One region of the Cellulosilyticum sp. genome, then DNA from elsewhere that is predicted to be linked to it. Evidence: predicted binding sites of a transcription regulator. Region 1 holds the regulator's gene; the other holds the start of a gene.
What was found. Region 1 encodes NrdR, which represses ribonucleotide reductase genes. Its sites were predicted from a motif close to CACAANATNTTGTG; they were not measured.
Positions count from the first base shown of each region.

Region 1 (5,050 bases):
CGTGCAACAGGTGAAAACCGTGCAGAAGAAGCTGTTAAGTATGCAATCAGCAGTCCACTTCTTGATACAAGTATTAATGGGGCACGTTGTGTACTTGTTAACATGTGTGGTGGTGAAACATTAGGACTTATGGAAGCAAATGTGGGTATGGGACTTATTAGAGAAGCAGTTGACCCAGATGCTGAAATTATCTTCGGTACATCTATTAATGAAGACTTAGGTGAAGAAATCATTATTACAGTTATTGCAACAGATTTCCAAAATCAAGATGTAAGCTTAAATACATTTAAACCAGTACAAGCTGTAAAAGAAGAAGCACCAAGACAAACACAAGCTGCACCTTCTAGACCAGCTATGCAGCCAGCTGAAGAGGAAAGGTTTACACCTATTAAAGAAATTCAAGTGGAAATACCACAGTTTTTAAGAAGAAATCGCTAATAAGAAAAAAAAGATACGATGATGTCGTATCTTTTTTTTTATGCCATCCATTATTTTTACAAAATTTGTAAGCAAAATTAGATACAATAAGAATGGCAAGGGAAAGGAAGAGGTGACAAGGTGTATGTTCTTTATATGGATATATTATTTTTAATTAATTTTGTGATGGACATTATAATATTTATAATTACAACCATGATACTTAATAAGCCATTACACTTAAAGAAGCTTCTTATAGGTGGCATAATTGCGGCTTTGTTATATTGTATGCTACTTATTTATCCAGTATTACAGCGTTTACCGTATAGCGTATATACTTTACTTGTACCTGTCATTCCTATTTTGTATTTATATCATCCTGTACGTCTTAAAGATTTTGCAAAGTACTATTTGTTAAGTACAGGAGTTGCGGCATTAATTGGTGGTGCAAGCTTTACCTTATGGTATCAACTTCAATATTATGTACCGGGCTATAAACCAACGTTAGAATTTATATTTCTAATAGGTATAGGTGTGGGTTTTATAGTATATTTTTCATTTTATGCAATTAGAAAACGATTGGTCATGCCTCATTTTGAATACGATTTAGAGATACATTATGATGGAAGGATGGAAAGGGTACCAGCTCTTTTAGATACAGGAAATATGTTATATACACCAATTGGTCATCAACCGGTTCTGGTTGTGACATATGATGCAATTAAGAAGATACTAGAGGATGAAGAGTGTAAAGCAATTGAAAGTTGCCATAATGATGTAGAAAAGATGATGGAATTGGATAAAGGTCCTAGGTATATTATTCCCTTTCACAGCATGGGCTGTGAAAATGGATTACTATGGGGCGTGATGAGTGAATGCATAGTGCTTCATAAAGGTGGATTTGAAAAGCAAATTCCAAAATGTATTATTGGCATTGCTTTTGGAAACTTGTGCAGTGATAGAACATATAAAGCATTAATTCATCCGGACTTTATCGTGAGTGAGGGGGAATAAGTTATGATTAAAAAGTGGATTGGTTACTTAAAAAAAATAAGCCGCCATTTTAGATATCGTTACATAAGAAAAAGAGCACAAGCAATTGATTATATTGGTGGAAGTGAAGTCCTACCACCACCACTTACAAGAGAAGAAGAAGAAGAACTTATTGCAAAGATGGCTGCGTCTGAGGGAGATGAGGCAGCACTTAAGGAAATAAAAACAATTCTTATTGAACGTAATTTAAGACTGGTTGTATATATTGCAAGAAAGTTTGAGAATACAGGTATTCATATGGAAGATTTGATTTCTATAGGAACAATAGGACTTATTAAATCTATCAATACATTTAATCCAAGCAAAAAAATAAAACTTGCCACCTATGCATCTAGATGTATTGAAAATGAAATTTTAATGTTTTTACGACGTACAAATAAGTTAAAAACAGAAGTGTCAATTGATGAGCCATTAAATGTAGACTGGGATGGTAATGAATTATTATTATCAGATATACTAGGAACAGAGCCTGATATTATTTATCGTAATATTGAAGAAGAAGTGGATAAGAAGCTTTTAAAACAAGCGTTATTAAAACTAACAGATAGAGAGCGTGAAATTGTAGAACTACGTTTTGGATTTACAACGCAAGGTAAGGAAAAAACACAAAAAGAAGTAGCAGATCTTTTAGGTATTTCACAGTCTTATATATCTCGACTTGAGAAAAAAATAATACTAAGATTAAAAAAGGAAATTAATAGAATGAGCTGATATCCTGAATAAATAATTAGATTATGGAGAAGCTTATTTATAGACTTAACTTATGCTGGAATAGTATGCTAGGAGGCAAGAGATATGGCTATAAATAAGGTAGAAATATGCGGGGTAAATACAGCAAAGCTTCCCATTTTAACAAATGAACAAAAAGAAATATTGTTTAAATTAATTGAACAAGGCGATAATGCAGCGAGAGAAGCTTATATAAGGGGGAATTTAAGACTTGTTCTAAGTGTTATTCAGCGCTTTAATAATCGAGGGGAACATGTAGATGACTTGTTTCAAGTAGGGTGTATAGGACTTATTAAAGCAATAGATAACTTTGATGTTACACAAAATGTAAGGTTTTCTACTTATGCAGTTCCTATGATTATAGGAGAAATTAGAAGGTACTTAAGGGACAACAATGCCATTCGCGTAAGTCGTTCGTTAAGAGACACAGCATACAAAGCTTTACAAGCAAAAGAGCAGCTTACACGAAAAAATGCCAAGGAACCAACTATTCAAGAAATTGCAGATGAGCTAGGTGTTAAGAAAGAGGATGTTGTATTTGCATTAGATGCAATTCAAGATCCGATTTCTTTGTATGAACCAGTTTATCATGATGAAAGTGATACACTTTATATTATGGATCAAGTAAGTGATGAAAAGAGTCAAGATGATATTTGGCTTGAAAATATTGCTTTAAAAGAGGCGATGAAACGCATTAATGAAAGAGAAAAACAAATATTAATGCTAAGATTTTTTGCAGGTAAAACGCAAATGGAAGTAGCAAATGAAATAGGTATTTCACAAGCGCAAGTTTCAAGATTAGAAAAAACAGCATTAAAGCATATGAAAAAGTATATATAATATTATGACGTGAAAGGTGAAGCTTATCCATATTCAATTAATCTATAAAGGGTACGATGAAATGCATTGTACCTTTTATAGGTATTGACTTTTATCTGAAAAATATGGTACGCTTATGGATAATAAAAGCTAGGAGGATATGGTGAATGAAATGCCCTTACTGCGGATATGGTACTTCCAAGGTACTAAACTCTAGACCCGTCAATGAAAATGAAATGATTCGAAGAAGAAGGCAATGTGAAAAGTGTGATAAGCGATTTACTACATATGAGAAGATAGAAACCATTCCTATTATAGTAATCAAACGTAATATGACAAGGGAGCCTTTTGAACGCGAAAAGTTATTTAAAGGAATTTTAAGATCATGTAATAAACGAAGTATTAGTTTAGAGCAAATAGAAGAACTTGTAGATGGTATTGAAAATTATATTAGTAGTTTAGAAACAAAAGAAATTTCTTCTACAACATTAGGTGAGATTACAATGCAGCGACTTAAAGCACTAGATGAAGTATCTTACATTCGTTTTGCTTCTGTATATAAACAATTTACTTCTATTGATGAGTTTATTATAGAATTAGAGAATATAAAAAAATGTAAAAAATAAAAGACGTTTTCACTTTTAGTGAGGCGTCTTTTATTTTTTATTAGTGCCACAAGTTGTGGTCTAGCAAGCGGTATTGAATAGCTTCGGCTATATGAATAGTATCTATAGTGATGCTGTCACTTAAGTCGGCAATAGTACGTGCAATACGTAAAATCTTATCATAGGAACGAACGCTAGAAGAAGAAGTTGTAAACCACTTATCTAACATTGTTTTAGCTTCTTTAGTCAGTTGGCAGTATTTTTTTAAATCACATGTGGGAATTTGACTGTTGTAGTGTAGAGAAGTACCAGAAAAACGTTCTTTTTGATAGTTGATAGCCTTTTGAACTTGTGCATACATTTCTTCTGAGGAAAGTGAATTTACTGAGTTTAAATCAGTTAATGTGGGTGATTTGGTTTCTAGTTGAAGGTCGATGCGGTCTAAAAGTGGTCCTGAAAGTTTGGACATATATTTTTTGACACTATTTAAAGAACAGCTACATTTTTGTGTGTTAGGATAGTAACCACAAGGGCAAGGGTTTGTAGAAGCAATGAGTAAAAAGTCAGCAGGATAAGTTAAGGTGATATTAGCACGTGATAAAGTGATTTGATGCTCTTCTAATGGTTGCCTTAGAACTTCTAAGGTATGGCGATTAAACTCTAAAAGTTCATCTAAAAAAAGAACACCTAAATGGGCTAAACTAATTTCACCAGGTTTAGGATGATGTCCGCCGCCAGCAAGGCCTAAGGTTGTGATAGTGTGATGAGGAGCTCTAAAAGGACGCGTATGCATAATAGTATGATTAGGTAATTTATCTGCTAAACTATAAAGTTTAGTAAGGTCGATGCATTCTGATTCTGTCAGAGGTGGTAATATAGAAATAAGACGTTTAGCTAGCATTGTTTTTCCGGAACCAGGAGGTCCCATTAATAAGGCGTTATGAAAACCGGAAGCGCAAATGATAAGTCCGCGTTTAACAGACTCTTGGCCTTTTACATCAGCAAAATCTAGGATTTTGGGAGGGGCAGGAGGAGAAGTTGTAGGCGCGCATTGAGTAAGGTAGCTTTGGTGATGGATAAAAGCAATGACTTCAGATAGATTATGGGCTAAACGTATGTTAATCCCCTGTATAAGACTAGCTTCTCTTGCATTACTAGTAGGAATAACACAGGTTGTATGTTCTGTAGAAGGAAGTGTACATAAAAGGGGTAAAAGTCCACGTACACTACGAAGAGAACCGTCTAGAGCAAGTTCACCTATGAAGAGTGTTTGACGTAATGATTCTAAAGGGAGTTCGCCTGAGCAACATAAAATACCTAAAGCAATAGGCAGATCATAGAGACTACCTTCTTTTTTAATATCTGCAGGGGCTAGATTGACTGTAATGCGGCGAATTGGAAATTTAAAACCGCTATTTTTGATGGCA
Region 1 covers NZ_CEVXFV010000003.1:112,087-117,136, reverse strand. The annotation lists gene ftsZ (cell division protein FtsZ) at 1-438, shown strand, start outside; gene AC1VAQ_RS02390 (sigma-E processing peptidase SpoIIGA) at 574-1,431, shown strand; gene sigE (RNA polymerase sporulation sigma factor SigE) at 1,435-2,181, shown strand; gene sigG (RNA polymerase sporulation sigma factor SigG) at 2,266-3,039, shown strand; gene nrdR (transcriptional regulator NrdR) at 3,186-3,644, shown strand; gene AC1VAQ_RS02370 (YifB family Mg chelatase-like AAA ATPase) at 3,685-5,050, opposite strand, start outside.

Region 2 (5,050 bases), on a different contig from region 1:
GACGGTACCACTTACTTACCCATGTATACTTCATATTATTGAAGTCATTAAGATTTGTGGTATTCCCATTAATAAGTCTTCTCTTTGAAACCTCGATGTCCCCATTTTCATTAAACAGTAATTTCTTTACTAACTTCTCCATACGTTCCTCCTCTTATTTTTAATAAGATATTATGCTGAACAAGAATCACATTCTTCTACTTCTAGAGATTGGCTTCTTACATAATAAATTGTTTTTACGCCTTCTTCCCATGCTAAAAGATATAAATCTAATAGTTTACGCATTGAGAAGTTTGGTGTGATATATAAATTAAGTGATTGTGCCTGGTCAATATGACGTTGTCTGATAGCTGCTGCTTTTACAAGCCATGTCTGATCCATATAATGTGCATTTTTATAAAGCCATACAGTTTGTGCATTTAAGTCTGGTGCTACACGTGGAATAAGTGCACCTTTTTTCTCTTCAATATAATATTTCTTCATAATAGGGTCAATAGATGCTGTAGTCCCTGAAATAATAGATGTAGAGCTAGTCGGTGCAATAGCTAATAAATAGCCATTACGCATACCATTCTTTGCAACCTCTGCTTTTAAGTTTACCCACATTTCGCTCTCATAATGACGTTTTTCAAAGTATGCCCCTGTCTGCCAATCACTACCTTCAAAATGACTATACATTCCTTTTTCTGCTGCTAAACTGCTACTTGCTTTAATAGCATAAAAATTGATTTTTTCAAATAAATCTTCAATGTAATCAAGATGCTCCTGTGATTCAAAAGGAATATCTTTTTTAGCAAGTAAATGATGGTACCCACTTGCTCCAAGTCCAATTGGTCTATAGCCTCTATTAGTAATTTTTGCATACTCAAGTGGATAGAAGTTAAGGTCAATAACATTATCTAAAGCTCTTGTAATAGTATAAACTACATCTTCCAGTTCATCTTCTTCGATGTTAGGAAGTGTAAGAGAGGCTAAGTTACACACTACGAAATCCCCAGCTTCCATACTTTCTACCACTACCGTTTGTCCATCAATTACCTTTACTTCTTTTTTAATCCCTTTAATCTCGCTCATATTTTGAGCAATCTCTGTACAAAGGTTAGAACAATAAATCATCCCTTCATGACCATTTGGATTCATTTTATTCACATGATCGCGGTTAAATGTAAATGGTGCACCTGTTTCTACAGAAGATTTTAAGATCAGACGAATAAGGTCTTTAATCTTAACGGTGCGTTTGCTAATACGTTCTTCCTTAATGCATTCTAAATAACGTTTTTCCCACTCCTCACCATAGAAGTCTTCAAGGGCATATCCCATTACTGTTTGGATTTCATGAGGACACATTAAATGCCAGTCCCCTTCAATATCTTCTTTTGCGATTTTCCAGAATAAATCTGGGTAACATACACCTGTGAAAACATCATGGGCTTTCATACGGTCATCCCCATTATTTGTTCTAAGCTGCAAGAATTCTGGTAAATCCTTATGCCAAACATCTAAGTAACATGCAACTGCGCCTTGTCTTACTCCTAATTGGTCTACTGCTGTAGCTGTATCATTAGCAAGTTTAATCCAACGAATAACACCACCAGCAGCACCCTCGAAACCACGAATACTACTTCCATTGGCACGTACCTTCCCAAAATAAAGTCCCATACCACCACCAAACTTAGAAACCTGTGCAAAATTTGTAATACTTCTATAAATACCCTCTAAGCTATCTGGTACTGTATCAATGAAACATGAGGAAAGTTGATAATAAGGTTTGCGTGCATTTGACATAGTAGGTGTTGCAACTGTCACTTTAAGCTGACTTAATAAATCATAGAAAGCTTTTGCCCATTTTACTTTTTCTTTTTCATTTAAAGCTAAGTGCATGGCAATACCCATAAACATTTCTTGTGGTGTTTCTAATAATTCATGGCTATGACTTCTAATTACATAACGATTTAACAGTAAATCAAGTCCACTATAATTAAGTAAGTTTGTACGTTCTTCTTTCATATAAGTAGCCAAACTATCTATTTCTTCCTTATTATAATTTTCTAAAATATATTCCCCATAAAGCTGTTCTTTTGTTAAATATAAAAGCTTCTCATAAAAACTTGTGATCCCGCCTTTTTGCATACGTTCATGAATTTCTGCATTTGCTTTACACATTAATAATCTAGAAGCAATGAACTCCCACTTAGGAGCTTCCTTTGTAATAAGTTCCACTGCAGATTTAATAAGTGTATTAATTCTTGCCTCTTCACTCATTCCTTCTTTATATAAAAGTTTCACTCTCGTATAAAGCTTTTCTAAGCTATACCCATCTTCTTTGTATTCTTCTTGAATCTGTGTAAGCGTATCCATGATATTTTTTTGTAACATTAATTCATTAAAAACTTCTACATTAAACTGGCTCACTATCTCGCTTCCCTTCTCTTCTTCCTTCTATTTTTTCTTACAGTCTATATATTCTAAGCTATTGTGCTGCTTTATCTTATCTGTAATCCGTCATTTTCAATACTATATATAGTATACTCACTTTTACAAAAGTACTATATATGTGTCTTTATTTAAATAACCTACCACTTTTATCTGGGCAAATCAATTGACTATTTATTTTATCTATTTTAATTATTCTATTACTTAACATTATAAACCAACAAATAATCATTTTCCAATAGTATTTATTTGATTTATTATTATATTTAAGCATTAAATTTACATGCGCCTATATTTTGTGCCAGTTTTTATATTTTCACTCTCATTTTTCATAGGATGATAAATAAGTTAAACTTCTTTTCAGCCACTCACTTTTATTTAGGACTAATTAAACTGAGTTTTTAACTCTACAAGTTATATTTATCTACATCTTATATTTCAAAGTACTATTTTCCAAAATTTTATGTACAGATTTTACAAATTTATATTTTTTATTGATAATGACTTTCATTAATCTTTAACTTGTGTTATTATAATCTCATAATAAGCTTATTATTAAGAACAGGAGGACAATATGGCAAAAATGATGGGTCCACGTTTTAAGATGTGCCGAAGCCTTGGATTAAACGTAGTAGGGCATCCTAAAGCAATGGACAGAGCAACAAATACAACAAGTAGGGACAGTAAAAAACTCTCTGATTACGGTACTCAACTACTTGAGAAACAAAGATTAAGAGCCTATTACGGGGTTTTAGAAAAACAATTTGCTAAATACGTAAACAAGGCATTAAAAGCAGGCTCAAACCCTGGTCCAATTTTCTTATCAGCTCTTGAAACAAGATTTGATAATATGGTTTATAGAATGGGCTTTGCACGTTCTATTCGCCAAGCAAGACAAATGGTTAACCACGGTCATTTCCTTATTAATGGCAAGAAAGTTGATAGACCTTCTTATGCTGTTAAAGTAGGTGATGTAATTTCACTTAAAGAAAAATCTCAAGACTTACAAATTTTCAAAGACAACATGGAAATTGCAACTGATTTCCCATACCTTGAAGTAAATCGCGATAGACTAAAAGGTACACTCATTAGGACGCCTCAACGTGATGAGCTTCCTATTCAAATTAACGAGCAACTTATTATCGAGTATTATTCTAGATAATAAACACACACATATTTAGAAACCAATATATCTAAACTTATGGAGAGGCCTAGACTCCCTCCCATATAAAAAAGCTATGGACTTAGAACCTCCATAGCTTTTGCCATTTATAGTTATACCTTTTTTATTTATATCATATGATAAATTAGCGCTTATATTTCTGAAAGGAGATATTTACATTGCCTACTGTATCAGGTCGTCTGATTTTTGATGTCAATAGAACTACCTCTGTAACGTCTTCTGATAGTGGCATACCTAATGTTCCTATCGTCCTTCAAAACACCACTACAACTAGCCGTATTAATGCTATAACCAGTTCTGATGGCTCTTTTACTTTCACTAATGTTCCTGCTGGAAGTTATATTCTTGTAGAAGCCTACGGTGATACTGCAACTAACACTAGTGGCAATTTTTCTGACGCTACTACAGGTTCTACGCCTAAAGGTACCGACCCTCCTTTATCTTATGTGAGTAATCCACCTAGCATTGCAACCAATCTAGATTCTACTACCCCCAACACTCTTTTCATTACTGTTTCTACAGATAATTTAACTGATCAGAATTTTTTAGACGGTCCTATAACTTACTCTCCCATTGAAACAGTTTTAGATTCTACAGCCTCTCTTTCTACCACTAATCTTATAACTATCGCTGATAATGGTCTTTTTGGTTCTTTTGTAGCTGGTACTGCTGCTAATTCGCGTCCAGAGACTTCTCCCTATTCCGATATCATTACCGACTTTAATTATTCAGGCCCTGGCGAAGCTATTATAGATGGTAACTATAGCATTACCAATATTCTTTATCCTCGCTCAGATTATTCCTGGTGGGTCTTATCTAATAAAACTACTGGCGATGAGACAGGTCGTTTTCTTCCTATAAACGGCGATAATCCTGGGGCTGTTATTTTCCAACAAGAACTAACCGTCTCTCCCAATACCTATTATTTATTTTCTACCTGGATTGCTAATTTAGATAATAAACTCGGATTAGCACTTCCTGCACTAGGTGTCCAGATTTTATCTGCCGATGGTTCCACCCTTTATGACGAAACATTAGGCGTTCAGCTTCCCATACAGACAGTTGTCCCTAAGTGGAAAGAAATAGGCACACTACTTAATACTGGCTCAAATTCAAAAATTACTGTGAAATTTCTTAGCGAAGGTCCTGCTGCTAATGGTAATGATTATGCTATAGATGAAGTAAGGCTTCGTGAAATCACCCTATCTGCGGCTACCTTAACACCTACAAAAACAGTTACACCTACAAGCGCTTATCTAGGCGAGATTGTTACCTATACATCTACTTTTACAAATACCACAGACTATCCACTATTTCATGTATTCTTTTCTGATACCCTACCTAGTAATCTTGAATTTATATCTGGTTCTGTCACCATTAATAATGTCTCTAATACAAGCGCTAATCCTACGACAGGTTTTTATATTTCGGCTT
Region 2 covers NZ_CEVXFV010000077.1:6,865-11,914, reverse strand. The annotation lists gene AC1VAQ_RS19655 (ribonucleotide-diphosphate reductase subunit beta) at 1-142, opposite strand, end outside; gene AC1VAQ_RS19650 (ribonucleoside-diphosphate reductase subunit alpha) at 172-2,376, opposite strand; gene rpsD (30S ribosomal protein S4) at 3,008-3,595, shown strand; gene AC1VAQ_RS19640 (hypothetical protein) at 4,741-5,050, shown strand, end outside.
Region 2: a site for NrdR is predicted at 2,513-2,526, ahead of AC1VAQ_RS19650 (ribonucleoside-diphosphate reductase subunit alpha). Genes of this name have one in related genera too.